3 regions of the Luteibacter flocculans genome follow, and region 1 is predicted to be linked to each of the others. Evidence: riboswitches for the same ligand, from Rfam matches in the RefSeq annotation. Region 1 holds a riboswitch; each other region holds the start of a gene.
The links. A riboswitch is a leader RNA that binds a small molecule or an ion and turns the genes downstream of it on or off. The one in region 1 is predicted to bind cobalamin.

Region 2: another riboswitch for cobalamin. It lies ahead of IM816_RS01365 (ribonucleoside-diphosphate reductase subunit alpha); the one in region 1 lies ahead of IM816_RS00550 (TonB-dependent receptor domain-containing protein).
Region 3: another riboswitch for cobalamin. It lies ahead of btuB (TonB-dependent vitamin B12 receptor); the one in region 1 lies ahead of IM816_RS00550 (TonB-dependent receptor domain-containing protein).

The regions. Positions count from the first base shown of each region.
Region 1 is NZ_CP063231.1:118,140-128,281, reverse strand. It holds gene IM816_RS00555 (efflux RND transporter permease subunit) at 1-781, opposite strand, end outside; gene IM816_RS00550 (TonB-dependent receptor domain-containing protein) at 898-2,778, opposite strand; cobalamin riboswitch at 2,915-3,152, opposite strand; gene IM816_RS00545 (TonB-dependent receptor) at 3,402-6,425, shown strand; gene nagA (N-acetylglucosamine-6-phosphate deacetylase) at 6,701-7,846, opposite strand; gene IM816_RS00535 (SIS domain-containing protein) at 7,869-8,903, opposite strand; gene IM816_RS00530 (GntR family transcriptional regulator) at 8,918-9,670, opposite strand; gene zwf (glucose-6-phosphate dehydrogenase) at 9,907-10,142, shown strand, end outside.
Region 2 is NZ_CP063231.1:321,158-331,299, forward strand. It holds gene queF (NADPH-dependent 7-cyano-7-deazaguanine reductase QueF) at 1-632, opposite strand, end outside; gene IM816_RS01345 (aldo/keto reductase) at 708-1,700, opposite strand; gene IM816_RS01350 (MerR family transcriptional regulator) at 1,697-2,140, opposite strand; gene IM816_RS01355 (acyl-CoA thioesterase) at 2,212-2,616, opposite strand; gene IM816_RS01360 (ribonucleotide-diphosphate reductase subunit beta) at 2,691-3,719, opposite strand; gene IM816_RS01365 (ribonucleoside-diphosphate reductase subunit alpha) at 3,808-6,306, opposite strand; cobalamin riboswitch at 6,474-6,684, opposite strand; gene IM816_RS01370 (response regulator) at 6,846-8,774, shown strand; gene IM816_RS01375 (SDR family oxidoreductase) at 8,793-9,701, opposite strand; gene IM816_RS01380 (alpha-L-rhamnosidase) at 9,804-10,142, shown strand, end outside.
Region 3 is NZ_CP063231.1:365,233-375,374, reverse strand. It holds gene cobT (nicotinate-nucleotide--dimethylbenzimidazole phosphoribosyltransferase) at 1-283, opposite strand, end outside; gene cobU (bifunctional adenosylcobinamide kinase/adenosylcobinamide-phosphate guanylyltransferase) at 280-801, opposite strand; gene IM816_RS01540 (cobyric acid synthase) at 795-2,261, opposite strand; gene cobD (threonine-phosphate decarboxylase CobD) at 2,258-3,259, opposite strand; gene cbiB (adenosylcobinamide-phosphate synthase CbiB) at 3,252-4,160, opposite strand; gene IM816_RS01525 (cobyrinic acid a,c-diamide synthase CobB) at 4,157-5,446, opposite strand; gene cobO (cob(I)yrinic acid a,c-diamide adenosyltransferase) at 5,443-6,045, opposite strand; gene IM816_RS01515 (hypothetical protein) at 6,069-6,650, opposite strand; gene btuB (TonB-dependent vitamin B12 receptor) at 6,678-8,594, opposite strand; cobalamin riboswitch at 8,675-8,904, opposite strand; partial or broken gene IM816_RS01505 (acyltransferase family protein) at 8,898-10,007, opposite strand.

The DNA of each region.
Region 1 (10,142 bases):
TGGCGATGTCGGAGAGCCGCACCGGGACGTTGTTGCGTACGGCGATGAGGATCTTGCCGAAGTCCTCGGGGCTGCGCAGGCCGTCGTTGGCGATCACCGTCATCTGTGAGTCGCCGTCGGAGAGCACACCCTGCGGCGAGTTCACATTGGCGGCCTGCAGTGCATTCGACACGTCGTTTGCGGTGAGCCCCTTCGACGAAAGGGCGTTGGTATCCAACTCGATACGGACCGCGTGCGGCGTACCGCCGAAGATCTGCACGCGCGATACGCCGTCGATCTGCGCGACCGCCGGCCGGATCAGCGTGTCGACCACGTCGTAGAGCTTGTCGGGTGGCATCGTTTTCGAGGTAAGCGCGACGAGCAGGACGGGGATCTGGCCCGTATCGAACTTGAAGTACTGCGGCGGCGACGGCATGCCGGCCGGCAAATCCGCGGCGGCGGCGTTGATGGCGGCCTGCACGTCGCGCGCGGCAGCGTCCGTCGAGCGGTTCATATCGAAGCGGATACGTACGAACCCTGCGCCTTCCGTACTGTTCGAGTACATCTGGTCCACGCCCGGGATCTGCCCCAGGTGTCGCTCAAGGGGCGCGATCACGGTGGACGCCATCGTCTGCGCGCTGGCGCCAGGCATCTGCGTCTGGACAAACACCGCCGGCACCTCGATCGAAGGCAACGCGGCAACGCCCAGCAACATATAGGCGATGGCACCGGCCAGGGTCAGCCCCGCGGCAAGCAGCGAGGTACCGATGGGCCGGCGGATGAAGGGAGCAAAAAAGTTCACGGCACGTCCTGTGTTCGCGGGAAGGTACCCCGCGCCCGCGGACTTTATGACGTCCCGCGCGTTTCGTCGCGTGTGCCTTTAGTGGGGCCCCTGCCGGAAGACAGGGGTTCCCGGTTTCAGTGTGCGGGCGCGTAGCGCAGGGTCAGATAGTAGGTGCGACCCAGCTGGTTGTAATAGGCCGCCGTCTCGTAGCGCTTGTCGGCGAGGTTGGCGACGCGGCCCTGCACGCTCCAGTCGGCATCGACGTGCCATGTCGCGCGGAGGTCGGCGGTGGCGTAACCGCCCAGCCGGCGCGTGTTGGCGGCGTCGTCGAAGCTGTGGCCGGCCGCGTTGAGCGAGCCGCCCAGCGTGAATGCGCCCAGGTCCTTGTCCAGGTCCACGCGGGCGGTGCGTTCCGGGCGACGCGCGAGCAGGTTGCCGTCCTGGCTTCCGCCGTCGCGGTTCTTCGGCTGTTGGAGCGTGACGTAGCCGCGCACATGCCAGCCATCGACGTCCGCACCCACCTGCCCCTCGATGCCACGGATGCGTGCCTTGCTCACGTTGATCGGCAGGAAGTTGGCATCGAAGCCGATGAGGTCGTTCACGGTGGCCTGGTAGGCGTTCACCGCCCAGTTCCAGATCCCGGGACGCGCAGACAGCCCGATCTCGGCAGTACGCGAGGTTTCCGGATTCAGATTGACGGGCGCGCCGTACGGATAGAACTCGTCATTAAAGGTTGGCGCGTGGAAGGCGGTGCCATAGGACGCCGTGAGCTTCATGCCGTTGTCGAAGCGGAAACCATAGGCCGCCGAACCGGTGGTGTGGTTGCCGAACTGGGTGTTGTGGTCGTGACGGACCGAAAGCTGGAGTTCGTGGGCGCCAAACAGACCCTGGTACAGGGCGAAGATGCCTGTGTTGTTGCGCGAGTCGGCCAGGTAGTCGGTATCGCTCTTCAACGTTTCCTGCTGGTAGTCGACACCGGCCGTCAGGGTCTGGCCTGCGGCGAGGGTCACGTCGTTCTGCCAGGACGCCTGATTGCGCTTGGAGTAGAGATAGCCCACCCGCGCCTTGTCCACGCCGTAGTTCACGAAGTCGAGCGTCTTGTCGGCGCCATTGAGGTAATTGTCGGCGCGGTCCTGGTTCTGGCCGAGCGCGAGCGACATGCGCCACGCCGGCATCACGTCGAAAGCCAGCTTCCCACCGGCCACCTGCTGGGAGCGGCGCGTGAAGTTCTGGAAGTCGCCGTCGTACTCGATGTCGCCCTTGCTGCGCAGCCAGCTACCGGTGAGCTCGGTGCCATCGTCCCAGCGATAGCCGCCCGACAAGGCGCCGTTATACATGCGCGAGGCATCGTGATCCGGCTCGTCGGTGAAGCAGCCCGCCATGGCCTCCGCGGCGCCGACGCGGCAAGCGTTGATCCCGGCCGTGTATTGCCCGCCAAGGCTGGCGTTGTACCAGCCGTGCTGGCCGCCACCGGAAATGCCGGCCTGCCCCGCGGTATAGCCGTGGCTACCGCCCGTGACGGACAGCGTCGGGGTCGGCGCCTCACCGGTCTGGCCGTGGCGGGTGAAGATCTGGATAACGCCGCCAATGGCGTCAGATCCATACAGTGTCGAACGCGGACCGCGCACGATCTCGATGTGGTCGATCTGCTCCACGGGAAGCTGCTCATAGGCTGGCAGACCGGCACCCACCGTGCCGACGCGCACGCCGTCCACCAGCACCAGCGTGTGCGACGAATTGGTGCCGCGCATGAACAACGAGGTCTGCTGGCCGATGCCGCCGGTGTTCGCGATCGCCACGCCGGGCAGGCCAACGAGAAGATCCTGCACGCTCACCGGCTGCAGCCGCTCGATGTCCTCGCGGGTGATGAGGGTGACCGGTGCCAGCACCTCGTCCAGCGGCGTGGGTGCACGGTTGGCGGTCACCACCACCGGATCGAGCCGGTCGGGCGCGTCGGCGGCATGGGCCATCGTCATCGTGGACAAAAGCGCCGCCGCGAGCAGGGTCTTCTTCATGGAACGTCTTCCTTTCGCCGCAAAGCGGCTCATGCAGGCAATCGGAGGACGTGCGACGAACGGCAAACGGGAGGGAACCCGGCGGCTGTCCGGATCCGCCCTCCGCGAATCGATCGAAACAGGGACGCCCGCCGGGGTGGCGGGTCGACATCGGGCCGGTCTCCGGACTCGCGTCAGCCATCGACGATGGCCGGACCCGGTGCCTTCCCGCTCGCGCAGTGGCGTCTTACCGAGTCCGCGAACGGGCAATGCCCGCCTGGACGCATACCGTTGCGGGGGCAGTGCCGGCCTTGTCCTACGAAAGAACGCACCGGCTTCCCGTTTAATCCACGCCAACCACCGTCGGCGCGGACACCCGAACGGGGCGGATGGTAGCCGGCAAGTGCTTGTTTGTCACGACAAATTTAATTTTTGCTTAACACAGGGTTGACCATCGCAAAATAATTCGATTACAAGCGAAAGGAATTGCTGTCGGGCGCGCGGTATGGCGCAACGGGAGGCATGGCCTACGAAGCCGCGTCCGGGGGGACCGGTGGAGCGGGGCGATGAGACAGCAATACCGCCGGAGCTCGGCTCGCACCTTCGCAGCCGGCTTTCTTGCTTTTCCTCGGGGAGACAAACACATGCAGGCCTCCAACGTTCGCAATGGCGCCATTCGGCGCACCGCCTTGTGCACCGCCCTCGCCTTCTGCTTCGCCAGTGGCGCCGTGCTCGCCCAGTCCAATGCTTCCGGTGTCGTGTTCGGCCGCGTCGCGCAGCCGGACGGCGCCGTCGTCCATCTCGAAAACCTGGATACGGGTCTGACCCGCGACGTCGGCGTGGATGCCGATGGGCGCTACCGCGCCAGCTCGCTGCCGGTCGGCCGCTACAAGGTATCGGTCCAGCGCGGCGGTCAGGTCGCGGAAAGCCGCGACAACGTGCAGGTGAACCTCGGCGGCGGCGTGGACGTGTCCTTCGGCGGCGCAGCGACTGCTTCTGCAACTTCCGCGCAGAACCTGGAAGGCGTGCAGGTCACCGGCAACGTCCTCCCCGCGATCGACGTGTCCCAGGTCGACTCGCGCACCGTACTTACCTCGGAACAGTTGCAGAAGCTGCCTCTCGCACGCGACGTGACAGCGGCCGCGCTGCTCGCGCCGGGCGTCATTTCCGGCGACAGCCGCTACGGTAACGTCGCCTCGTTCGGCGGTTCGTCGGCGTCCGAGAACCAGTACTACATCAACGGCTATGCGGTGACCAACGCGCTCACCGGCCTGGGCTTCACCAGCCTGCCCTACGACGCGATCGACCAGCAACAGATCTTCACCGGTGGTTACGGTGCGGAATACGGTCGCTCGACTGGCGGCGTGATCAACATCGTGACCAAGCGCGGCGGCAACACCTGGAAGGGCGGCGTCGGCATGTACATCCAGCCGAACGGCGCACGCCAGTCGCCACGCAATATCTATCGCACCAACGGCCAGCTGTACCAGAACCGCGGCGACAACGAGCGCAGCGACACCCAGTACACCGCCTACATCAGCGGTCCGCTGATCAAGGACAAGCTGTTCCTGTTCGCTGCGGGCGACTTCACCCGCACCGATACCAAGTCCACCAGCAGCATTCTGGCCCCGCAGCGTACGAACCAGACGCAGAAGGCCACGAAGTGGATGGGCAAGATCGACTGGAACATCACCGACAACCATCTGCTCGAAGTCACCGGCATCGGCGACAAGACCAACACCGAACGCAGCGTCTACGCGTACGACTACGACACGCGCAGCCGCGGTGCGTATCTCGGCACCGACAATCTCAAGAACTTCGATGCGGGCGCGGGCTCGGCACCGGGCGGTGACGTCTACATCGGCAAGTACACGGGCTACATCACCGACGACCTGACCATCAACGCGCTGTACGGTCACACCACCACGAAGCACGAGCGCGATCTTGGCTACGCCGGTTCGTCGAACTGCCCGTGGATCACGGACAACCGTCGCGGCATCGCCAATCCGATTACCGGCTGCGGCCTCGTCAACGGCACGGTGCTGAATGCCGGTGCCAAGGACAAGACGCACGGCTGGCGTCTCGACGTGGAATACCGCGCGGGCGATCACGATCTGCGCGTCGGTGTGGACAACCAGACGCTCGAATCGACCTCCGGCAACATCTACGAAGGCGGCTACCGCTGGGTCTATCGCAATGCGGGCACAGTCACGGGCCGTCCCGACATCGTGCCGCCGCCCGGTACCACGTACGTCGCGGAAAAGCGTCTCTTCGAAACCGGCGCAAGCGTGAAGACCGAACAGGAAGCGCAGTACATCGAAGACCACTGGCAGGTCACCGATCGCTGGATGGTGTACCTCGGCCTGCGCAACGAGCAGTTCAAGAACTTGAATGGCGACGGCGAGACCTATGTGAAGCAGCGTCATCAGCTTGCGCCACGCCTCGGTGCGACCTGGGACGTGTTCGGCGACTCCACGTTCAAGATCTACGCGAACGCCGGCCGCTATCACCTCGCCATTCCGTCCAACGTCGCGATCCGCGGCGCGTCGGCATCCACGTACTACAGCGAGTACTACACCTATAGCGGCGTGGCTGCCAACGGCGAGCCGACCGGCCTGACCCAGCTCGGCAGCCGCGCGTACCTCAACGGCGAGGACGGCACGACGCCCGATCCGAAGACCGTGGCCGCGAAGGGCATCGACGCGTATTACCAGGACGAATACATCCTCGGCTTCGACAAGGCCATCAACGAGAACTGGAGCTTCGGTGCGAAGGCTACGTACCGCAAGCTGAAGAGCTCGATCGACGACTTCTGCGATTCGCGCCCGTTCGAGTCGTATGCCGCGCGCAACGGCATCGACATCAGCAACGCGTCGCTGCCCGGCTGCTATCTGTTCAATCCGGGCAAGTCGAACACCTTCCTCGTGGACGTGGGCGGCGGCCAGTACGTGCCGTTCAAGCTGACCAAGGACGACTTCACTTCCCCGCCGCCGGGCAATGTGCCGTTCCCGGATCTGAAGCGCAGCTATTACTCGCTCGATCTCTATCTGGAACATCACTTCGCGGACGATTGGTACGGCCGCATCGACTACACCTTCTCGCGCAGCTACGGCAACTCGGAAGGCCAGTTGAAGTCGGACATCGGCCAGCTCGATCCGTCGGTGACGCAGGACTGGGACGCGCCGGAAATCATGCAGTACGCGAACGGTCCGCTGCCGAACGACCGCACGCACCAGTTGAAGGCGTACGGTTACTGGCAGGCCACGCAGGAATGGTTGTTCGGCGGCAACCTGGCCGTTGCGACGGGGCGTCCGAAGAACTGCATCGGCCTAGATCCGGTCGATGCGATCCAATACGGCGCCTCGTACTTCGAGTGCGGTTTCCAGCCGTCGCCGCGCGGGTCGAAGGGCCGCTTGCCGTACACATGGAACCTCGATCTCAACGCCGAGTACCGCCCGATGTGGGCAGGCCAGAACCAGCCACTGGCGTTCTCTGCCACGGTGTTCAACGTCGTCGGCAGCCAGCGTCCCGTCGGTCAGATCGACGTGGGCGAGACCGGTACGGTGCAGAACGGTGTGCCGGTGGTCAGCGACGACTACCGCCGTCCGATCGCGTTCCAGAACCCGCGCTACCTGCGGCTTGGCGTGCGTTACGACTTCTCGCTCTAAGACGAAGGACACAAAACAGCACAGGTGGGAGCCACCCTGGTGGCGATAAGCCAACGAAGCGGTGTGGCAGCGAGGCAAGTTGCCATCGCCAGCAGGCTGGCTCCCACCGGCGATCTCCCTATCAAGGCCGGCGCGGAGCGCCGGCCTTTTTTTGTGGGAGCCACCCTGGCGGCGAAAAGCCAACGAAGCGGTGTGGCGGCGAGGCAAGTTGCTATCGCCAGCAGGCTGGCTCCCACCGGCGAGCTTCATCGCCGCCGGGGCAGCTTCCGTGTGGTTTAGCCGAAGACCTTCGTGCCGCCGATCCAGGTTTCGGTGACCTGGTAAGCGTCGTCCATCACCACGAAATCGGCGCGGTAGCCGGCGGCGACGTGGCCGTGGGTGCTGCCCAGGCCGAGGAACGCGGCAGGATAGGTGGAAGCCATGCGAGCGGCTTCGTCATACGACACGCCGACCATCTGCACCGTGTTGCGCACGGCGGTCGCCATGTCGAGCGCCGAACCGGCGAGCGTACCGTCAGCCGTCTGGCAGACGCCATCGCGTACCGTGATCGTCTCGCCCTTCAACACGAAGTTCGGATTGTCGGAACCGACCGGCGGCATGGCGTCGGTGACCAGCATCATCTTCTCGCGTGCCTTCGCCGCGATCGCCACACGCAGTGAGGCGGGATGCACGTGGTGACCATCCACGATCAGACCGCACCAACTCGCCGCATCTTCGAGCGCCGCACCGACCACGCCGGGTTCGCGGCTGGTGAAGGGTGTCATGGCGTTGAACAGATGAGTGAAGCCACGGACGCCGCTGCCGAGCGCATGACGCGTGGTGTCGTAATCGGCAGCGGTATGTCCTGCCGCCACGATTACGCCATTGGCGACGAGCTGCGCGAGGACGTCGTCCGAGGCGCGTTCCGGCGCCAGCGTGAGCAAGGTCACGCCGCCGTGGCGGCGCGCGATCATGGCGACGTCGTCCGCACCCGCGACGCGGAACTTGGCCGCATCGTGCACGCCCTTGCGCTCCGGTGCGATGAACGGGCCTTCGAGATGAATGCCGAGAACGCCCGGCACGCCCTGCTCCACCGCCGCGTTCACGGCATCGATGGCCTTCGCCATCACGTCGGGATCGTCGCTGATCAGCGTGGGCAGGAAGCCAGTGGTACCGAAGCGCGCATGCGCTTCGCCGATGGTGCGGATCACTTCGACGGTGGGCGCATCGTTGAACAACACGCCGCCACCGCCGTTGACCTGGCAATCGATGAAGCCCGGGAGCAACGTTTGCCCACCGAGGTCGTGACGCTCGGCAGCGCGTACACGCGGATCGGAAGGCAGGGCGAGGCCGGTGATCGTGCCGCCATCGACCAGCACGGCAAAGCCGCCCTGGAATCCGTTGTCGGTAAGTACGCGGCCGTTGACGAGGGCGATGGTCATGGAATGTCCTTGGAATGCGGCGTCACACCGTTTCCGTCACCTTGTTCAGGTGCGGCGGAACGTCGGGATTGAAGCCGCGCTTCAATGCCAGCGCGGCGGTGGCGCGATAGAAGCTCTGCACCGTGACGAGCGGTGCGCTGATCGGCGCGGTGGCGACGAGAGGCAACACGCCTTCACCGCTGGCACCCGGGGCGGCGATCCACACCTTCGCGCCGCGCTTGCGGAATTCGGCAGCGACGTCGAGCACACCCGGGAGCGTGTCGTCGTTCTGCGCAAAGAACAGCACCGGGAAGTCGGGACCGACCAGCGCCATCGGGCCGTGCTTCACTTCCGCAGAACTGAAAGCCTCGGCATGCAGGCCGCAGGTTTCCTTGAACTTGAGTGCGGCTTCGAGCGCGCCGGCGAAGCCAAAGCCACGACCGACGACGAAAAGGTTATGTGCATCGACGAGACCATCGGTGAGCGCGCTCCAGTCGGCGTCCCACCCGCCGCGCAACTGCGCAGGCAACGCAGCGAGAGCGTCGCCGATCTCGGCGCTGCCGCTCCAGCGCGCAGCGATATGCAGGATAGCGGCAAGCGCACCGAGGTAGCTCTTCGTCGCAGCCACGCTTTTCTCAGGACCGGCATGCAGCGGCACCACGACATCCGCGATCGCAGCCAGCGGCGAGTCGACGACGTTGACCAGCGCGACGACATACGCACCCGCCTTCTTGGCGGCCTCCGCGTTGCGCACCAGATCGGGACTCTTGCCCGACTGCGATACGGCGATATACAGCGCGCCATCGAGACGCTGCTGCGCGTGATAGATCGACGTCACCGACGGTGATGCCGACGCCGTCACCACGCCGAGCTGGGTCTCGAAAACATACTTCGCGTACATCGCGGCGTGATCGGAACTGCCGCGCGCGCAGGTGATGATCATGCGCGGCGGGTTGGCGCGCAGACGCTCGGCCAGCGCGCTGACCACGGCCTCGTTGTCGGCCAACTGCCGTTCCACGACCGCGGCGGTCTCGTGCGCTTCGCGGAACATCAGGGTGTCTTGCGGCTGGATCGTCATGATGATGAGGCTCGTCAGTCGCTCTGCAGTTCGGCGACGAAGTCGTAGATGTCGCCGCGATACCAGGAGCAGGTGAATTCGACGATGCGGCCATCGTCGAGGAAGCTGCGCCGCTCGATGTTCAGGCCGGCACTGCCGGCCCCGAGACGAAGCAGACGCGTCTGCGCAGGCCCGAGCACCACGGCGCGCAGACGCTGCAGGGCGCGTCGCGGGCGGTTGCCGAGCTTGTCCAAGGCGTCGTAGAGGGAATCCTCCACAAGATGCGGATCGGGCAGGAGATCCAGCGGCACCGCGCTTCGCTCGATGGCGAGCGGCTCGTCGCCTGCGTAGCGCAGGCGATGCAGGCGGACCACCTGGGTGCCCGGCGAGAGATTCATCGCCATGGATTCCTCGGGCGTGACCTCGCCAATGGCCTTCTCGAAGAACTCCGAGCGCGGGTTGAGTCCGCGTGCCCGCAGGTCTTCCGTAAAACTGGTCATGCGCGAGAGCGGCTTCACGATGCGCTCGGACACGAAGGTGCCGGCGCCGTGGCGCTGGGTAAGCAGGCCGTCCTCGACAAGACCGCCGATCGCCTTGCGCACCGTCACCCGGGACAGGGTGAGCGCCCGGGCGAGATCGCGCTCGCTGGGCAGCGCGTGGCCGACCTGGACCTCGCCCTTTTCGATCACGTTGCGGATGGCACGGCGCAGGCGCATGTACGCCAGCGGCTGCCGGGAAGCCGGATCGTGTTGAAGGCGCTGGTACTCGGCGACGAGGGCGTTTTCCATCCGCCGAAGATACCAATCCACGACCACTGCGGCAACCCTGTGCAAGACCGGCCAGACCACCGGGAAGTTCAAACGCTCGTTTGCACGATCCAAAACGGTCATACGGACGTTTTCTGGGTGTTACCGATCCGTAAAACGGGGCGCAACGCCGCAGCCAGTGGTACGGGGCTGGTACCTCCTGGTATGTCACTGGTACGATCGACCGGACTCCACCGATCCCTCAAGAGGCCACTCCCGTGAGCGCTCCCCTCCTGCCGATCGAACCGTTCGATCTGGTCATTTTTGGCGGCACCGGCGACCTCGCCGTCCGCAAGCTGCTACCTGCCATGTACCACCGCTTCGTCGATGGACAGATCCAGCCGTCCAGCCGCATCGTCGGCGTGGCCCGCGAGGGCCTGGACGATGCCGCCTATCGCGAACAGGTCCGCGCGGCCGTCGAGAAGGGCGTCTCGCATGTGGTGCCGGCCCAATT
Region 2 (10,142 bases), 200 kb from region 1:
AGGTAGCGCAGCAGCCCGGCGTGATCGATGGGCGCACCTGCATAGGCGATCTGGACGCTGCCCCAGTCGGGCTGGCCGGTCACCGGGCAGTTCGAGCGCAGCAGGTGCGAGACGAGCGTCTCGCGGACGTCGCCCGCGGTGGCGGTGAGGTAGTCGGGGCGCGGCGGACCGTAACAGTCGAAATCCAGCGCCTGATCGTCGAGCAGCGTGCCCTCCGGCTCGCCCAGCGGCGTGCCGTCGAGTTCGTTCGGCGCGCGCAGCACCACGTTCACCGGGCCGCCCGAGGCCGCCGACAGATCGCGTACCAGGCGCTCGCGCACCTCGGCCGCGTCCGGGAGCCGCTCCTGGGCGAAGCTGTTGAGATACAGCTTGAAGGACTTCGATTCGACGATATTCGGCGTGGTAGCCGGGAACCGGAACTCCGCCACCGCTACCATCGGCTTGCCGCGCGCATCCAGCCACGACAGCTCGTACCCGTTCCAGAGGTCCACGCCATGGAACGGCAGATCGGCGCCGGAGACGCCGATCTCGTCGCGCTTGCCCTGGCGCGGGATGGGAAAGAGCAGGCTGGCGTCGTAGCGGTCGGCGTAGACGGTGGCCTTGCCCAGCGGCGAGTGTTCGGGGGACGACATGGCGGTTTGCTGCGGAAACAAACCGCCATTATAGGGGCTCGGGCCGAGCCCCACCGTTACCGCTCGGCCCGGCGTTCAGGCGTTGATGGAGCCCATCATGTTGGACGCGTAGCGATCGCCGGCTGCCGTGTCCGGCGGGAACACCGCATCGATCTCGGCCACCTCGGCAGTGCTCAGCGTCACCTGTACCGCTCCGGCGTTCTCTTCCAGGTACTTCACGCGCTTGGTGCCCGGGATCGGCACGATGTCGTCGCCCTTGGCGAGCACCCATGCCAGGGCAAGCTGGCCCGGCGTGCAGCCCTTGGTCGCGGCGAACTTGCGCACCCTTTCCACGATTGCCAGGTTTTTGGCGAAGTTGTCGCCCGTGAAACGCGGATTGATGCGGCGGTAGTCGTCCTCGGCGAAATCGTCCGGCTTGGTGATCGCCCCAGTGAGGAAGCCACGACCGAGCGGGCTATACGCCACCAGCGCGATCCCGTGCTCGCGGCAGGCAGCCAGCGTACCGGTGGTCTCCGGATCGCGCGTCCATAGCGAGTATTCGCTCTGCAGCGCCGCGATGGGATGGACCGCTGCTGCCTTGCGGATCGATGCGGCCGAGGCTTCCGACAGGCCCAGGTAACGCACCTTGCCTTCCTCCACCAGCCGCGCCATGGCGCCGACGGTTTCTTCGATCGGTACGTTGCGATCGACGCGGTGCTGGTAATAGAGGTCGATGTGATCCGTCTTCAGGCGGCGCAGGCTACCTTCTACCGACAGCCGCACGTACTCGGGCCGGCCGTCGATGCCGCGCTTGTTCGGGTCGTTCGGGTCGCGGACGATGCCGAACTTGGTGGCGAGAAATACCTTGTCGCGACGTCCGGCAAGCGTGCGACCGATCAGTTCCTCGTTGGTGTGCGGGCCGTAGGCGTCGGAGGTGTCCCAGAAGGTGATGCCGAGGTCCAGGGCGCGTTCCAGGGTGGCGATCGATTCTTTTTCGTCGCCAGCGCCGTAGAACTCGCTCATGCCCATGCAGCCGAGGCCGAGGGTCGAGACGTCGGGGCCGTGCTTGCCGAGCTTGCGGGTGATCATGCGTGTCTCCTTCGATGCGAGGGGATGCCCGGCGTCGCCGCGTCGAGCGGCGGCTCCGTGGGGAGGGCTTCCTGGGGATAAAGCGAGCGATACAGCGCGATCTTCTCGTCGAGGCGCGCGATGGTCTCGGTCAATTCGACCAGTTCGCTGCGCAGCTTTGTGGCATGCCGCGCGAGGAGGTCGCCGCGCTCGCGGATGCTTTCCTCGGTTTCGCCGAGGCGGCGCAGCCGCACGTATTCCTGGATGTCCCGCATGGACATGCCGGTGGAGCGGAGTTTGAGTACGAACTGGATGAAGCGCATCTCGGGCTCGCCGTAGACGCGCTGCCCGTTGCGCCGCGGCACTGGATCGATGAGACCGATCTGCTCGTAGTAGCGCAGCGTGTGGACGGTGAGACCGGTGGCCTGGGCGGCCTCGGCGATGGTCAGGGATTGAGGCATTCGAGAAGCCTACGCCTTCGAGTGCGCTCTAGGTCAAGCCCCGACGGGCCGCCCTTCGGCGGCCGATTGGGTTATGCCGGGCTATCGACCGGCGTGGGCTTCAGGTCGCTGTCGAGCGCGATCATCGTGAAGGTGCCGCGCGTGCACAGCTCGCGTTCGCCGGTGATCAGGTCTTCCGTGTACATAGCCACGTCCACCTTCATCGAGGTGCGGCCGACCGAGACGATGGTGGCGATCAGTTCCACCATCTGGCCCTTGCGCACGGGCACGTGGAAGTCCACCTGCTCCGATCGTGCCGTGACCACCACCTTACGGGCGTAGCGCGAGGCGGCGATGAACGCTGCCTTGTCCATCCAGGCCAGCGCCTGGCCGCCGAACAGCGTGCCCAGGTGGTTGGTGTGATCCGGGAAGACGATCTCCAGGAGGCGAGCCTCCGTGGGTCGGGCGATGGGAATCATGGCGGCACCGTCATTCATGGTGCCGCCATTGTAGGGCCTGTTTACGCTATTCGCGTGGCAGGCTACGCGACTGAGTCGCCAAGCCCCGGCGCTTAGAACGACTGATCGAAGGCCACTTCGCCCTGCACGCCGACCTGGTACGACGACACGCGGCGCTCGAAGAAGTTGGTCAGCTCCTGCACGTCCTGCAGGTCCATGAAGTCGAACGGGTTCTTTGCGCCATACTTCTTCGGCATGTCGAGCTGGGCCAGGCGCTGGTCGGCGCAGTACTCGAGGTACTGACGCATGTCGTTTACCGACAGCCCGGCCACACCGCCGGAGAGCACGTCCTGGGCGAACTGCGTCTCGCAGGCGATGGCGTCTTCCAGCATCGTTTCCACCTGCTCGCGCATCTCGTCGTCGAAAAGGTCCGGTTCCTGCTCGCGTACGGTGCGCACCACTTCGAAGGCGAAAGCCATGTGGCCCGACTCGTCGCGGAAGACCCAGTTGGTACCCGACGCCAGGCCGTGCAGCAGACCGCGCGAACGCAGGTAGTACACGTAGGCGAAAGCGGCAAAGAAGAACAGTCCTTCGATGCAGGCGGCGAAGCAGATCAGGTTGAGCAGGAACTGCCGGCGGTGCTCGCGCGTCTCCAGGCGATTCAGGTTCTGGATCGACTCGATCCACTTGAAGCAGAACTCGCCCTTCTGCCGGATCGACGGGATGCTCTCGATCGCGGCGAACGCCTTGTTCCGTTCCGCAGGTTCGGGGATATAGGTGTCCAGCAACGTGAGATAGAACTGCACGTGCAGCGCTTCCTCGTACAACTGGCGCGACAGGAACATGCGCGCTTCGGGCGAGTTCACGTGCTGGTAGAGGTTCAGCACGAGGTTGTTCGACACGATCGTGTCGCCCGTGGCGAAGAAGGCGACCAGGCGATGGATGAGGTGCCGGTCGGCATCGGACATCTTCGACTTGAGGTCGGTGACGTCGAGCGAGAAATCCACTTCCTCCACGGTCCACGTATTGCGGATGGCGGCGCGGTACATCTCATAGAACTGCGGGTACTTCATCGGCCGCAGGGTGAGCTCGAAGCCGGGGTCGAGGATGTGGGAGTCGCGAGTGATCGGGGTGGCGGACATCAGGTGCCTCAATGTGGACGAGCGGCGCGCCGTGGCGCGCCAGCGTCGAGAAGGGGTGCGGAGCGGCAGGTGCCGCTCCGCGGGCCGGTTACTGGCAGGCTTCGCAGTATTCGGGGTTTTCGAGCGAGCAGAACACGGCAGCCGTTGCCTGTTCCTGCGCATCGATGGCCGGTGCAGCAGGTGCCGTAGCAGTCGCGCTGACAGTGGTCTTGGCAATGCGGGTGGCCGGACGTGAGCGCAGGTAGTAGGTCGTCTTGATGCCCGCCTTCCAGGCGTACATGTACATCGACGAAAGCTGTCCGATGTTCGGGTTCTCCATGAACAGGTTCAATGACTGGCTCTGGTCGATGTAGGCACCGCGCGCGGCGGCGAGATCGATCAGTGCCTTCTGCGGCAGTTCCCAGGTGGTGCGGTAGACCGCGCGCAGTTCGGCCGGAATGGCGGCGATGCCCTGCACCGAACCCTCGGCGAGCTTGATCTGGTCGCGCACTTCGGCGGTCCACAGTCCAAGAGTCTTCAATTCCTCGACGAGGTAGCGATTCACGACGAGGAAATCGCCGGACAGCGTCTCGCGCTTGAAGAGGTTCGACACCTGCGGCTCGATGCACTCGTAGCAACCGGCGATAGAGGCGATGGTTGCCGTCGGTGCGATGGCGATCAGCAGGGAGTTGCGCAGGCCGGTGGCCTTGATCTTCTCGCGCAGTTCCGCCCAGCGCGCATCGCGCCCGGTCGGCGTGGCCGCCGGCCAGTAGTCGAACTGCAGCTCACCGTTGGCGGCACGCGTTTCCGCAAAGCCCGGATGTGCCCCGTCACGCTCGGCGATCTCGTTGGACATCGACAGGGCGTGGAAATAGATCTCTTCCGCGATGCGCGTGGATATCTCGCGCGCGGCGTCGGAGTCGAACGGGAGACGCAGCTTGAAGAAGACGTCCTGCAGACCCATCACGCCCAGGCCCACCGGGCGCCACTTCATGTTGGCCGTCCGGGCCGTGGCGATCGGATAGAAGTTGAGGTCGATGACGCGGTTCAACTGGCGCACGGCCGTGCGTACGGTGGTGGCCAGCTTGTCGAAATCGAACGCACCGTCGACCACGTGCCGCGCGAGGTTGATCGAGCCGAGGTTGCAGACGGCCGTCTCGTTCGCGTTGGTGACCTCGAGGATTTCCGTGCAGAGGTTCGACAGGTGGATGACGTTCTCGGGGCGCGCCGTCTGGTTGCTGGTGGCGTTCGAGCGGTCCTTGAAGGTCATCCAGCCGTTGCCGGTCTGTGCCAGCGAACGCAGCATGCGTGCGTACAGCTCGCGGGCCTTGATCGTCTTCGCGGCCAGGCCGTCGGCCTCGGCTTTTTCATAGGCGGCGTCGAACGCGGCGCCCCAGGTGTCGACGAAGTGCGGCACGATCTTCGGGTCGAACAGCGACCAGTCGCCGTCGGCTTCGACCCGGCGCATGAACAGATCGGGCACCCAGTTGGCGAGGTTGAGGTTGTGTGTGCGGCGTGCGTCGTCGCCGGTGTTCTCGCGCAATTCGAGGAATTCCTCGATGTCCGCGTGCCACGATTCCAGATACACGCAGGCCGCGCCCTTGCGCTTGCCGCCCTGGTTCACGGCGGCGACGGAGGCGTCCAGCGTCTTCAGCCACGGCACAAGGCCGTTCGAGTGGCCGTTGGTGCCGCGGATCAGCGAGCCGCGCGAGCGGATGCGCGAATAGGCGAGGCCGATGCCGCCCGCGAACTTCGACAACTGGGCCACGTCACCGTACTTGGCGTAGATCGACTCGAGCGCGTCCTGCGGCGAATCCAGCAGAAAGCACGACGACAGCTGCTCGTGCGCGGTGCCGGCGTTGAACAGGGTCGGCGAGCTGGCGAGGTACTCCAGCGAGGAGAGCATGCGGTACAGCTCCAGCGTCTCGGCCACGTCGTTGCCGCCGAGCGCGCAGGCGATGCGCATGAAGAAATATTGCGGCGTCTCGATGACGAAGCGCTTCGTCGGATGACGCAGCAGGTAGCGGTCGTAAACCGTGCGCAGGCCGAAGTACTCGAAGCGTCGCGAGGCGCTGGTGTCCACGGCATCGTTGAGCTTGCGCGCGTTCACCTGCACGAAGTCACGGAGGCGCTCGTTGAGAATGCCCAGCTCGAAGCCGGTGGAGATCGACTGCGAGAACGACTGGATGTCCTGCCCGGACACTTCCTTGTCGATGAAGGCGGCGAGCAGGCGCGCGGCGAGCTGGCCGTATTCCGGCTCCTCGGCAGTCAGCGCGGCGGCCGTGCGGATCGACAGCTGGTCGAGTTCCTGTGTGGTGGCGCCGTCATAGAGGCCGCCGATCGTCTTCAGCGCGACGCGCATCGGGTCCACGGCGTAAAGGCCGTCGGCGCTGCGGGTGACCGCGCGCACGATCTTGTTCACGTCGACGACTTCCTGGCCGCCGTTGCGCTTCGTCACGCGCATCTGGCCGGGGTTGTGCGGCGGGGTCAGGGCAAAGGCCGGTGGCGGCTCGTTGCGATAGCCAGCGGCGGGCGCGTTGCCGGTCGCGGGCGGGGTGGTGGTGACGGCGTCGGCCGTCTCGGTGCGCTCGTGCGCGGCGGAATCCATCGTGGTCATGTGTGGCGTGCCCCAGGGCCAGGTTCAAACTCCCGTTCCCTCGGACGGGGCTCGAAGCGGTTCAGGCCAACGGGAAAAAAGCCGGGACGGAGCCTGCCCAGGGCGGCTCCGGTCCGCGACGCGCTTCCCCGCGGAAGCCGTCACCACAATCGGCACCGATGAGGCACCGACCGCTGGCAGGTCTTCGGACTCGTGGACGAGGGCCCGGAGGCCCGCCTACCCATCGCTTCCCAGTCGCTGAGGACCAGTGCATTCAGACGGGGTCGTTTCCACTTACCGCTGCGGGGCAGTTCCGGATTTGCACCGGATTCCCTATTAAGTCCGACGGGCAGTCGCGCCTCTCCGGACACCAGCGGGCACACGATATAGCCGGCGGGGCGAGGGGTCAACACAAGATGTTGGGTCTGGCGCAGGTATCTGATCGGATTCGTAATCGAGCGCGAAGAGGATGTGAAGATCGTCTACACAATCGGATCTTGCGAGCAACGATAAACTCCCGTCTTTCCTCCCTCACGCACCCGCCAGGCTCGATGCCATCTTCCTTTGCGCTGCAGGATCATGCACTGATCTCCCGGTCGTTCGATGCCGTTCCCTACGGCATCGTCGCCCTTTCCACCGCCGGGGAGCTCCTGTACGCGAATGCGTGGGCGGCCGCTCGGTTGCCCTCGGACGATTTCCTCGCCGTATGGGGTGACGAGACCCGGAAACGGATCGTCGATGCCTTTTCGCGATCCGTAGATGAGGGCCTCGCCACGCTGGAGGTCGCCTCGGCCGACGGCACGCCCTGGCGCCTGTCCGTGGAGCCGTGGCGCGGCGGTACGGACGCCGAGCCGGTGCTGATGGTGTCGCTGCTGCCGACCCGGAGCGACGGCGAGCCCGTGGACTTCGCGCTCGGTCTGACCCAGGACCAGCTACGCCAAGCGCAGAAGATGGACGCGATCGGCAAGCTGACCGGTGGCGTGGCGCACGATTTCAATAACCTGCTCCAGGTGATCAGCGGCAACCTGCAGCTGCTGAGCGCCGACGTGGCGGGCAACGCCCGCGCGGAACGCCGCGTGGCGAACGCCATGGCCGGCGTCACCCGCGGCACCAAGCTCGCCGCTCAGTTGCTCGCTTTCGGTCGGCGCCAGCCGCTGGCCCCGAAGGTGGTGAACATCGGCCGCTTCGTCCGCGACATGGACGAACTCCTTCGCCGCGCGCTGGGTGAGGCGATCGAGGTGGAGACCGTGGTGGCCGGCGGCCTGTGGAACACGCTGGTCGATCCGGGCAACGTCGAGAACGCGCTGCTCAATCTCGCGCTCAATGCACGCGACGCGATGGAAGGGCGCGGCAAGCTGACCATCGAGGCCGGCAACGCGCTGCTCGACGCTACCTACGCCGCGGCACACGGCGACCTGCGTCCGGGCCAGTACGTCATGATCGCGGTCACCGATACCGGCACCGGCATTCCCGCCGAGATCATCGACCAGGTATTCGAGCCGTTCTTCACGACCAAGCCGGAAGGCCGCGGCACCGGCCTTGGCCTGTCGATGGTCTATGGCTTCGTGAAGCAGTCCGGCGGCCACGTGAAGATCTACAGCGAGCCGGGTCATGGCACGACGGTGAAGATCTACCTGCCGCGCTCGACGCAGAGCGAGGACCGGGTGGTCGACATTGAGGAGGAAGGCGTGCGCGGTGGCGACGAGACCATCCTGGTGGTGGAGGACGACGACGCCGTGCGCGAGACCGTCGTCGCCATGCTGGGCGACCTCGGCTATCGCGTGCTCAAGGCACGTGACGCGGAAAGTGCATTGTCGATCATCGAGAGCGGCATCGCGATCGATCTGCTGTTCACCGACGTGGTGATGCCCGGTCCGTTGCGCAGCCCCGAGCTGGCGCGCAAGGCCGCCGAACGGCAGCCAGGTATCGGCGTCCTGTTCACCTCGGGCTACACGGAAAACGCCATCGTGCATGGCGGCCGCCTCGATGAGGGCGTGGAGCTGCTGAGCAAGCCTTACACCCGCGACCAACTCGCGCGACGCGTGCGCAACGTGCTGGCGACGCGCCTGCGGCGTACGCAGGATGCGCTGCCGATGGCGTCGGCTACCGCGACGCCGGTGCCGCCGCCGATGCGAGTGCTGGTGGTCGAAGACGATGCGCTGATCCGCATGTCGATCTGCGAAATGCTGGAAAGTCGCGGACACATGGCCTTCGAAGCTGGCGACGGCCATGAAGCGCTGCGTGTGTATAACGCGCAGCCAATCGACGTGCTACTGGCCGACGTCGGCTTGCCAGGCATGAACGGCGTGGAAGTCGCGGATCGGTTGCGGGAGCAACAGCCTGAGCTTCCGGTGCTGTATGCCACCGGCGATCACACCGCCAATGGCATACAGCGCGACGAACGCACCGCGATCCTGGTGAAGCCCTACGGTGTCGCCGACCTGATGGATGCGATCGGGCGGATTACGCGGGCCACCTAGCCCTTCGTCTGGCGCGGGTCAGGGAAGCATGTTGCCGCCGGTGACGCCGTAGGTTTCACCGGTGATGAAGCTCGCTTCCTGGCTCGCCAGCAGCACGTAGAGCGGTGCGCACTCCACCGGCTGGCCCGGCCGGCCGAGCGGTACGTTCTTGCCGAACTCCACCACCTTCTCCTGCGGCTGGCCGCCGCTCGGCTGCAGTGGCGTCCATACCGGACCCGGTGCCACCGCGTTCACACGAATGCCCTTGTCGGCGGCCTGCTTCGCCAACGCCTTGGTGAAGGCGACGATAGCCGCCTTGGTCGGCGCGTAGTCGAGCAGGATGTCCGACGGCTGATAGGCCTGGATCGACGCCGTGTTGACGATGGCGGCGCCCGGCGGCATGTGCGGCATGGCGGCCTTGGTCAGCCAGAACAACGCGAAGACGTTGGTGCGGAAGGTGGCCTGGAACGATTCGCTGTCCAGTTCGTCGATCGACTTCGAATACTGCTGGCGTCCCGCGACATTGGCGAGGATGTCGAGGCCGCCCAACTCCTTCACGGTCTTGGCGACCAGCTCGTTGCAGAACGCCTCGTTCTGGAGATCGCCCGGTATGCCGACGATCTTGCTGCCTTCGGCGCGGAGGAGCGCGATGACTTCGTCGGCGTCCTTCTGCTCCGAGGGCAGATAGTTGATGACCACCTCGGCACCTTCGCGCGCGAACGCGATCGCGGCAGCACGTCCGATGCCGGAGTCACCGCCGGTCACCAGCGCCTTGCGGCCATGCAGGCGGCCGTTGCCGTGATAGCTGGTCTCGCCGTGATCTGGCCTCGGTACCATCTCCTTCGCCAGGCCGGGTGCCGGCTGCGGCTGCTTCGAGAAGTCCGGTTGCGGATACTGCGTGCGGGGATCTTGCATGGCGTACGGATCGTGGTTGGCGGCGTGAGCCATGGGGGCGGTCTCTCGTGGGAAGGGTCTCTCCTGTTTACGCAGCGAAACGTCCATGTCCCGTCCACGCGATGTCATGCCCCGTACGCATGACAGTCAGATTTCATGCGTGTCATGCCGGCGTTCTTGCGCGCTATGCTCGGCTATCTGGCTCGCACCGAGGTCGTCACGTTGCTCCTGCGTCTCTTTGCCGCCTGCGCTTGGCTCGCCGTCGTCCCTGTTGCGAACGCCGCGATAACGCTCGCCACGCCACGGGTGGAGCGCGCCGAATCACCCACGTATGTGGATGTGAAGCAGCCGCGATTTTCGTGGGTGGTCCGGAGCGATGCGCCGGGTACCGTGCAGATCGGTTACCGCCTGGTCGTGTCACGTAACGGAAGCACGGTGTGGGACAGCGGCGAGGTGAACGACCCGCGTCCATTCGACATCGCCTACGCCGGGGCA
Region 3 (10,142 bases), 250 kb from region 1:
CCGCGCCGCCACCCGCGAAGTTGCGCAGCATCTCGCCCGTGACGGCCTGCGGAAACGCGGAGACGCCTTCTGCAGCCACGCCGTGATCGCCCGCGAAGACGGCGATCCAAACGCGGTCGGCGCGGGGGCGCTCGTTTCTCTGCAATCCCGCGAGCCGCACGGCCAGAGCTTCGAGCGCGCCGAGCGAGCCTGGAGGTTTCGTCAGCGTGCCCTGCCGCGCCGTGGCGGCGGCGACGGCGGCACGATCCGGAATGCGACAGGGCACGGTGAGCCAGTCGGTCATGGCGACGGTCCTTTCAAAGTGAGGGGCAGGCCCGCGGCGACGAAGACCACGCGGTCACAACGTTGCGCAAGCGCCTGGTGGAGACGGCCGGCTTCGTCGACGAAGCGGCGGGTGAGTTCGCCCAGCGGCGTAATGCCGAGTCCGACCTCGTTACTTACGAAAACGACGTCGCCGGGTACGGCAACCAGCGCATCGAGCAGCGCGTCGCGCTCCGTGACGAAGCGCTGCGTGTCGCCTGTGCCAAGCAGGTTCGACAGCCACAGCGTGAGGCAATCGACGAGCAACAGCCGATGGTCACGCGCGTGCTCGCGCAGGGTCGCACCGAGTGCGAGCGGCTGTTCGATCGATATCCATTCGGCAGGACGGCGAGCGCGGTGATGCGCGATCCGCTCGGACATTTCGTCGTCGAGCGCCTGCGCTGTGGCGATGTAGACGACCTCCTGTCCACTGTCGATCGCGAGGCGTTCCGCCAGCGCACTCTTGCCGGAACGCGCGCCGCCGAGAATGAGCGTCAGCATGAGCCAAGGCCGAACAAGCGCACGAGCATGGAGACATCCATATGTGCATCGATGGTATCGGCGAGGCGATCCAGGCTGGCTTCGCGCAGTGCCATCACGTCGAGAGGCGCGCTCGCCGTCAGTCCCGCTTCGCCGAGCCAGTAGGCCAGCGCTTCGGGATGATCGAACACGCCGTGGAGGTAGGTACCGACGACGCGTCCATCATCCGAGCGAGCACCTTCCGGCAGACCGTCGTCTCGCCACAAGGCAGGCCGCGCCATGGCCGGCCCGACGCTTACCCCGCAGTGGATCTCGTAACCGCTTACTGCGGCGTCGCCGGATACGAGCCTTCCGGTCACGAGGCGAAGTTGTTTGGTTGGCGCCAGCGTGGTTTCGAGGTCGAGCAGGCCAAGACCGTCGCTCGACCCCGGCGGACCTTCAATGCCCTCGGGATCGTGCACGGTACGCCCAAGGATCTGCATGCCACCGCAGATGCCGAGCACGCGGCCACCGTAGCGAACATGGCGCAGGATCGCCTCGTCCCAGCCCTGCGCACGCAACCAGGCCAGGTCGGCGCGCGTGGATTTGGAGCCCGGCAGCACGACGAGATCGCAGGGCGGAAAGGCGTGGCCCGGGCCGATGAACGTCACGGCAACGTCCGGATGCAGGCGCAACGCGTCGAGATCGGTATGGTTGCTGATCCGTGGCAACACCGGTACGACGACGCGCAGGCGTGCGCCACTTCGCGGCTCGCTCTCGCGAGGGAGCGCGTCTTCCGCTTCCAGCACCAGCCCGTGCAGATAGGGCAGCACGCCGAGCACAGGTTTGCCGGTATGTTGTTCAAGCCACTCGAGCCCGGACTGGAGCAACGCCGGGTCGCCGCGGAAACGGTTGATGGCGAAGCCGACCACGCGCGCGCGTTCGCTTTCCGACAGCAGCGCAAGCGTACCAACCAGGTGCGCGAAGACGCCGCCGCGATCGATGTCGGCGACGAGCAGCACCGGGCAATCGACGGCTTCGGCGTAGCCCATGTTCGCGATATCGCGATCGCGCAGGTTAATCTCCGCGGGACTGCCCGCGCCCTCCACCACCACGGCCTCGTAGGTATCGACGAGCCGCGCGTGCGACGCGAGCACGGCGTCCATCGCCACCTGCTTATAGGCGTGGTAACCGACGGCATCCATGTTGCCCACCGGATGTCCGTGCACGATCACCTGGGCGCCCGTATCGCTGTTCGGCTTGAGCAGCACTGGATTGAAATCCGTATGCGGGGCGACGCCGGCTGCCTGCGCCTGCACGGCTTGGGCACGGCCGATTTCGCCTCCGTCCACCGTGACCGCCGAATTCAACGCCATGTTCTGCGGTTTGAACGGCGCGACGGCGACACCACGACGATGCAACCAGCGGCACAGGGCGGCCACGACGGTGCTTTTGCCGGCGTCCGACGTGCAGCCCTGCACCATGAGCACCTTCGCGCTCATGCCAGCACCTCGGCCAGCGCTCGATCGAGTTGCGCGAACGCCGCGTCGTCAGCGGGAAGGCCGAATCGGAGTGCCTGCGGAGTCGCGAAGTGACGGACCAGCACAGCGCGTCGCGCCAGCGCGTCGTGCAACGCCCCCGCGCGGTCGTGCCGAACGTACTGGAAGAACTCGCAGCCACCGGAGGGCGGCAAGCCGTGACCGCTCAACAACGTGGCGAGGCGCGACGACGTACGCTGCAGCCAGTCACGCGCCGTGGCCTGCCATGCCGTATCGGCAAGCGCATGGGTCAGCGCGTACCGCGTCGGTCCGCTCAACGTCCAGGGCCCCAATGCCTCCGCCAGCGCATCGAGCAAGGCGGGCCATGCCGCAACGAAGCCCGCACGTGCACCGGCGAGGCCGAAAAACTTGCCGACCGAGCGAAGCACGACGAGCCCTTCGCACCGATCCGCAAGAAGACTCTCCTGCGGACGCGTATCGACGAATGCCTCATCCACGATGAGCCAGGGCATGTCACACATCGACGCTCCGGTATCTGCCGAGCGACGTCTCATCGCATCGACCAACTGCTCGCGCGATGCGCACTCACCGGTCGGATTGTTCGGACGAACGACGATCACGACATCGAAGTCAGCGACGCGAGCGAGCAGATCGGCCAGCGTCAGCGATGTCACCTCGTGCCCGGCCTGCCGCCAGGCATGGGCATGCTCGGCGTAGGTGGGTTCGATCACGGCGACGCGCGATCGCGCACGCAGCCGCGGCAACGCGGCGATGGCCGCTTGCGATCCCGCCACGGGCAGCAGGTCGTGAACACCGTAGTACGCGCGTGCAGCATCAAGCAGCCCATCGTCATCTTCGGGAAGACGCTGCCAGACACGCGGAGGGATCGGCGGTACGGGCCAACCGTAGGGACTCACGCCCGTGGAGAGGTCGAGCCACGCGTCGCGAGCGATGCCGTAGTCGCGCGCGGCGCGTTCGAGTCGACCACCGTGCTCAAGCATGCGCAGCCATCCCGCCCAGCGACGCGACCACGAGCCAGGCGATCGTGCCGCGATCCACGAGGCGCAATGCGCGGCGAATCGTCTGCGCATCCGGTGCATCGCCCTCGCCAAGGATCGGGCGCTCTTCCCACTGGCCGTGATAGGGCGCCGCGCCGCCAAGCTGCGTGCGCAAGGCGCCCGCCCCCGCCGCCATCACGGGGCCCGCATTCGGGCTGTCCCAGATGGGGGCCTGCGTGCGCCAGCAACGCCATGCCGTGACGAAATGGCCAAGGGAGGCATAAGTGAATGCGGTCAGCCGCGCGGGGACAAACCCGAGCACGTCGTCGATGCGTGCCGCCGCGCTGCCAAAACGCCCGTAGCGCGGCGTGCGGTAGCCCCACATGGCATCGAGCGTATTCGCGAGACGAAACAACAAGGCGCCGGGCGCACCGAGCAGCACGAACCAGAACAAGGCACCGAACACGGCGTCATGCCCGTTTTCGAGCACCGATTCCGTGGCTGCCGCGGCGACTTGTGACGCGTCGAGCACCTCGGTATCGCGACTGACCATCCGCCCGACGGCGAGGCGCGCCGTCGTGAGATCGCCCTCGTCCAGGGCATCGGCAACGGGTCGCGCATGCTCGCCGAGGCTGCGGCGGCCGAGCGCGAAGTAGAGCACGAGGACGTCGATGGCACACGTCACCGGGAACGGAACAACTCGGCGAACGCTCCACAACAGCACGACCGCCGGAAGTACCGCCACCGCCCAGGCGACGATGCCGGCCCAGCGGTTGTCCGCATGCAGCCACCGTTCCACGGCACTCGCCCACCGACCGAACCCAACCAACGGGTGATAGCGCCGCGGCTCGCCGAGCGACGCATCCAGCAGGCAGGCCGCGAACAGCGTGAGCGCGAACGTCATGGCAGGAACAGGCGCACCGCCGCGTCCGGCTGCGACGGGAAACAGAAATGCACGAAACTCGCGGTCATGCGGCCGCGTCGATAAATGCGCTCCGCCGTGGGCCCACCATGCGGGTTGTGTGCGGTTGCCAACGCATCGCTGCCGATGCTCGCCTGCGCATAGTGGAACGAGTGTCCGCGCAGAACTCCCTCCGGAAGCGCTGCCTCCTGCATGCCCAGTGCGGCGAGCCGGGGCTGCATCGTCGCGTGTCCTTCGAGCAGTCCGGCCATCGTGCCGGTATGCCCCTCGCGATCCGCAAGCCGATCCAACGCGTAGAGCAGACCGCCGCATTCGGCGAGCAGTGGCCGGCCGGCGTCCACGTGTGCGCGAAGATCGCGTCGAAGATCGTCGCGTGCCGCCAATGTGTCGATGTGCAGTTCCGGGTAGCCGCCCGGCAACCAGACCGCGTCGCACGCCGGCAACGGATCGCCCGCGAGCGGCGAGAAGAAGAGCAGCTCCGCACCGGCCTCGCGGAGCAAATCGATGTTCGCCGGATACAGAAAGGCAAACGCCGCATCCTGCGCGACCGCGATGCGCACCCCATCGAGACGCACGCGCGATGCCGGCAGCGCGACGTCATCGAAGGTCACGGGTGGCGGAAGCGCGACACGATCCTGCGCCTCCCAGACATCGGCCAACGCATCCAGCCGGGCGTCGAGGTCGTCCAGCTCCGCGGCAGCCACGAGGCCGAGGTGACGTTCCGGCAAGGTCAACGCGGCATCACGCGGCAACGCGCCGTACCAGTCGATATCGGCAGGCAAGCTGTCCCGCAGCAAGCCGGCGTGATACGGACTGCCGACGCGATTGGCGAGCACGCCGCTCAGGCGAAGTGACGGTCGATACGTCGCCAGTCCGTGTGCCAGCGCCCCGAAGGTCTGCGCCATGGCGCTACCGTCGATCACCGCGAGAACTGGCAGACCGAACGCGATGGCGAGATCCGCGCTCGACGGCGAACCGTCGAAGAGACCCATCACGCCTTCGACCAGAATCAGGTCGGCATCACCGGCGGCCTCGTACAGGCGCGCACGCACGTCATCGTCCCCGCCCATCCAGGGGTCCAATTGATACACGGGCTCGCCACTGGCGCGCGCCAGGATGGTGGGATCGAGGAAGTCGGGGCCCGTCTTGAACACCCGCACCCGCTTGCCCTGACGTGCATGCGCGCGTGCCAGGGCAGCAGTGACGCTGGTCTTGCCCTGCCCGGAGGCCGGCGCGGACACGAACAGCGCGGGGCAGTGGCGACTCATAGCTCGATCCCCTTCTGCGCACGGATACCCGCTTGATACGCGTGCTTGATCACGCGCATCTCCGTCACGGTATCGGCCAGCGCGATCAGTTCATCCGGCGCACCGCGCCCCGTGATGACCACGTGCTGCTGCGACGGTCTCGCGAGGAGTACCGCCAGCACGCGATCGAGCGGGACATAGCCCTTCACCAAGGCGATGTTCAACTCGTCCAGCAGCACGAAATCCATGCTCGCATCGCTCAACATGCCCTCCGCGACTTCCCAGGCCGCCATAGCGGCGGCGATGTCGCGCGCCTTGTCCTGGGTCTCCCACGTATAGCCCTCGCCCATCACGTGATAGCTCAAGGGGCCATCTTCGAACACGCGGAAGAAGGCTTCCTCGCCCGTCGAAAAACTGCCCTTGATGAATTGCACCACGCCGCAGCGGAACCCGTGCCCGAGCGATCGCGCCAGCATGCCGAAGCCCGACGAGCTCTTGCCTTTGCCATTGCCGGTGTTCACCACAAGGACGCCGCGATCGATCGTCGCACGTGCGATGCGGCGATCGATCAGCTCCTTCTTGCGGCGCATGCGGTCGCGGTGGCGCGCCTCGTCGTCCATGGCGGCCCAGGGCGTCGTCTCGTTCATGCCTGCGCCGTACGCTGCCCACGCTGACCGGGCACGAAGCGGAACACGAGTGCCTGGATCACCTGGGCCACCAGCACGTACCCGGCTGCCGCACGCACGAACAGCGGTGCCCACTGAGCGAAGCGCTGGACGTACTCCGCCATGTGCGGTGCCGTATAGCGCCCACCGAGCCAGTAGAAGGCACCGTTGGAGACTGCATAAGACAGCGTTGCACTCACCAGCAGCCCAGCGAACACCAGCGCGTGCGAGCGCAGCGAACCGTCGTAGCGAGGCGCCAGCAGGCGGCCTGCGTACCAGAGCACCGCGTAGGCCAGCGGCATGAATGCATAGGCCACGGTAATGCAGAAGTCGCTGACACCTGCATAGCTCACCGAATACCAGTCCACCAAAACGGAAAGCACGACGAAGGCGACGAAGGCCAGGTGCTTGCGCAGATAGATGCCACCGAGAAAGAACAGTGCCATCGATGCGTCGGGCAAGTGCAACGCATCGCCGAAGTGATGGAAGCGCGTGCCGATCATGACCACGGCGAACAGAGCGGCAACGGCCGCGAACATCGGGCGGGACAGCGGTTTCATGGTGGAACCTCGCAGTGGCATGGAGGATTACGAACGGGGTTGGTAGCGCAGCGTGAGCAGCCAGTTACGGCCAGGCTGGTTGAAGTAGCGGGCGGTCTCGTAATGGCGATCGAACACGTTGTTTGCGGACAGCTCGACCTTCCAGGCCGTCGCAAACGCATACGCCAGGCGAAGATCGGTGAGCGTGTAGCCGCCGAGCCGGTGCAGGTTGCTCGTGTCGTCGTAGCGATACCCGGAGGTGAACACGCTCGCCCCGACGCTCAGCGCACCGACCGAGCGATCGACGTCCACCCGTGCCGTGCGGCGCGCGCGACGCGGCAGAAGGTTGCCGTGATTCGCATCATCGCTATCGTCCTCGGGCTGCAACCACGTGGCATTGCCCGCGAGCCGCCAGTCGCCCAGCGTCGTGTCGCCAGCGAGTTCCACGCCACGGATGCGCGAGCGATCGACGTTGTTCGCACCACCGAAGGGGAACAGCGGCCCCGTAAGGCTCGCGTCGAACACGATGAGGTGATCGATGCGGTTCTGGAACGCGTTGATCGACCAATGCCCCCAGCCCGGCGTGCCGCGCAGGCCCAATTCGACGTTGCGCGAGGTTTCGGGACGCAGATCGGGGTTGCCGTAGTCGGGATAGTAGAGATCGTTGAACGTGGGGGCCTTGAATGCCGTGCCGTAGCTGCCGGTCACCTGCAAGGTGTTCGTCAGCGCGTAGCCGTATTGCAAACTGCCCGTGGTCTTGCCGCCGAACTGGCTGTTCTCGTCGCGGCGGAGGCTCGCCTGGATCGAGTTTGCGCCGAACTCCTGTTGCCACTGCGCGAACAGAGCATGGTTGCGCCGCGCATCGACGAGATAGTCGGTGCTGCCAACGACGCGGTCGCGCTGCCAGTCGAAGCCCACCGTCGTAAGGCCCATGGCACCGCCGATGCGGCCGAGATCGGCCTGGATCGAGGCGAGATCGCGGTGCGTGTTGAAGGTATCGGCGTAGACACCGTCCTTCTCGTCGGTGGAAAGGTCTTCGCTGCGCCCGAGGCTTGCCGTCAACAGCACGTCCTGCGCGGGCTTGTAGCGCACGCGGCTGCCGAGCACCTGCGTGGCCGACGCGGCGAAGTTGCTGTTGGTGCCGTCGTAGTGATTGCGGCCTTCACTGCGCGTGGCATTGGCGTCCGCATCCCATTGTTCGTCGAAGCGCCAGCCGCCCTTGAGCGACAGCGCATTGTTGCGATAACCGTCGCGATCCGGCTCGTAGGTGAAGCAACCGCCACCGCCGGGGCTGGGCCTGCCGCGGCATGCATTGATGCCATCGGTCTGGTCGTGATTGGCCTCGACTGCATACCAGCCGTTGGCACCGCGACCGGCAAAGCCGACCGCGCCACGCAACGTGTTGTCGCTGCCCACGCCAATCGATGCCTGCGGTACGAAGCTGCCTTGCGGGTGACGGGTGAAGATCTGGATGACGCCACCGAGCGCATCGGAGCCGTAGAGACTGGAGTAAGGGCCGCGCACGATTTCGATCCGCTCGATCTGATCGACGGGAATGTCCTGGAAGGCAGCCGTGCCGGACGTGACCGAGCCCACCCGCACGCCATCCACCAGCACGAGCACGTGATCGGCTTCGGTGCCGCGCATGAACACCGATGTGGCCTTGCCGGGACCGCCGTTGTTGGCGATGGAGACGCCGGGCGTGCCGCGCAACAGATCGGCGAGCGAGCGCGGCTGGCGCTGCTCGATCTCCGCACGGTCGATGACGGTCGACGCAGCAAGCACCTGGGTGAGTCCCTGATCGGTGCGGCTGGCGGTGACGACGACCTGGTCGAGATCGGTGGAGGCCTCGTCGGCAACGGCGACGGCAGGCACGACGAAAGCTACCGCGATGGCAAGCGCGAGGCGGCGGAAACGAAACGACACGTGATGACTCCCTGCGAACCGCGCCAACCCGCGCGGCATGATGGCGGGGACAAGTGCAGGGATAGGTGGGGATTGCCGGCGGCAGAACTCGACGGCCACCCACGACATGGCCCTCCGCCTGTCCGGTGTACCACGAGGCCGGTCTCCGGGCTCACGAGCGCAGGCCATGCCTGCGGGGCGGCGCCTTCCCATGCCTCAAGGGCACAGTGGCTTCGATGCCGACCGTTTACTCGCCTACCGTTGCGGGGGCAGCTCCGGAATGGCGCGATGTGTCGAACCGCGCGTCACCGGATTCCCGTTTCAATCCGCGGCGCTGCCGCCTCGGATCACCTTGGGCGGCGACAGTGTAGCGGAACGTTTCGCGAAACGGTCACGCCAGCGCAGGAACGGGCGCTCTATCGCGTAGTGCAGCAAGGCGCCTCCGGCGAGTGTCGCGACGGCATAGATGGCGAAACGCAGGAAGCGATAGTCCGCCAGATGGCCGTCCAAAGCCGTCTGGACGAGCGTGAAGACAAGCTTGTGGCACAGGTAGAGGCTGTACGAGGCGCGTGCAAGCCACCCGGCACCCGGCACCTCCAGGCGCGCCAGCCACGTATCGCCACTGGCCGCTGCCACAAGCAACGCCATGCCAAGGGCGAGTGCGGGATAGCCGACCACGCACGGCCAGAAGTCCATGCGCGCGCCGTCGAACAGAACGAGCATGGCGCCGAGCACCAGCAGACCGCACGCAAGCAGCGCCGTCGCGTGCGCGCGAAGGCGCGCGATCATGGCGGGCCGGAAGACACCCGTCGCTGCGAGTGCCACACCGGCCACGAGCCCATCGAGGCGCGACCATGTCGGGTAGTAGAGATAACGCAGGTAAGGCAGGCCGGCACCGTCGCCGTCACCCACCAGCGCGGGGGCCAGTTGGCTCGACCAGAGCCAGGCACGCAGGAGCATGCCACCCACCACAACGGCGAGACAGATCGCCACGAACGCGCCGACCGACGCACGGCGTGCGAGCGCCAGGGCAAGCAGAGGGAACACGAGGTAGAAATGCTCTTCCACGCACAGCGACCACACGTGCGAGAAGGCGTAGTTTTCCGGGTTGTCGAACAGCAGGTTGAAGGTGAAGGTCGGGAACTGCCACAGCGGTTGCATGCCCGGCGTCTCGCGCCATCCCGGCAAGGCCACATAGATGGCGAGTACGACAAAGAACGCCGGTAGAATGCGTACGGCGCGACGCCGATAGAAGTCGCCAAGGTCCAGCGTGCCGGTGGCATGCAGCGAACGCAGCACCTGCGAGCCGATCAGGTAACCGCTGAGCACGAAGAAGAGATCGACGCCCATCCACCCGGCGTGTTCGAGCGTCGCAAAGCCGGTACCCAGGCCGCCGAGCAGATAGCTGTGGAATAGCATCACCCAGACGATGGCGATGGCGCGCAAGGTATCGAGACCGGGCGTACGCTGCATGATCGAACCTGCTCCCCTGTGAACGGTCGGGCCATGCTGCGCTCATCCCCTGCGCCATCCGTGACCGAGGCATGGCGTTTTCCGGGCGGCGGCCTCCGGCGAGCGCTACCATCGCGGCTGAGAACCAAGGGGGAG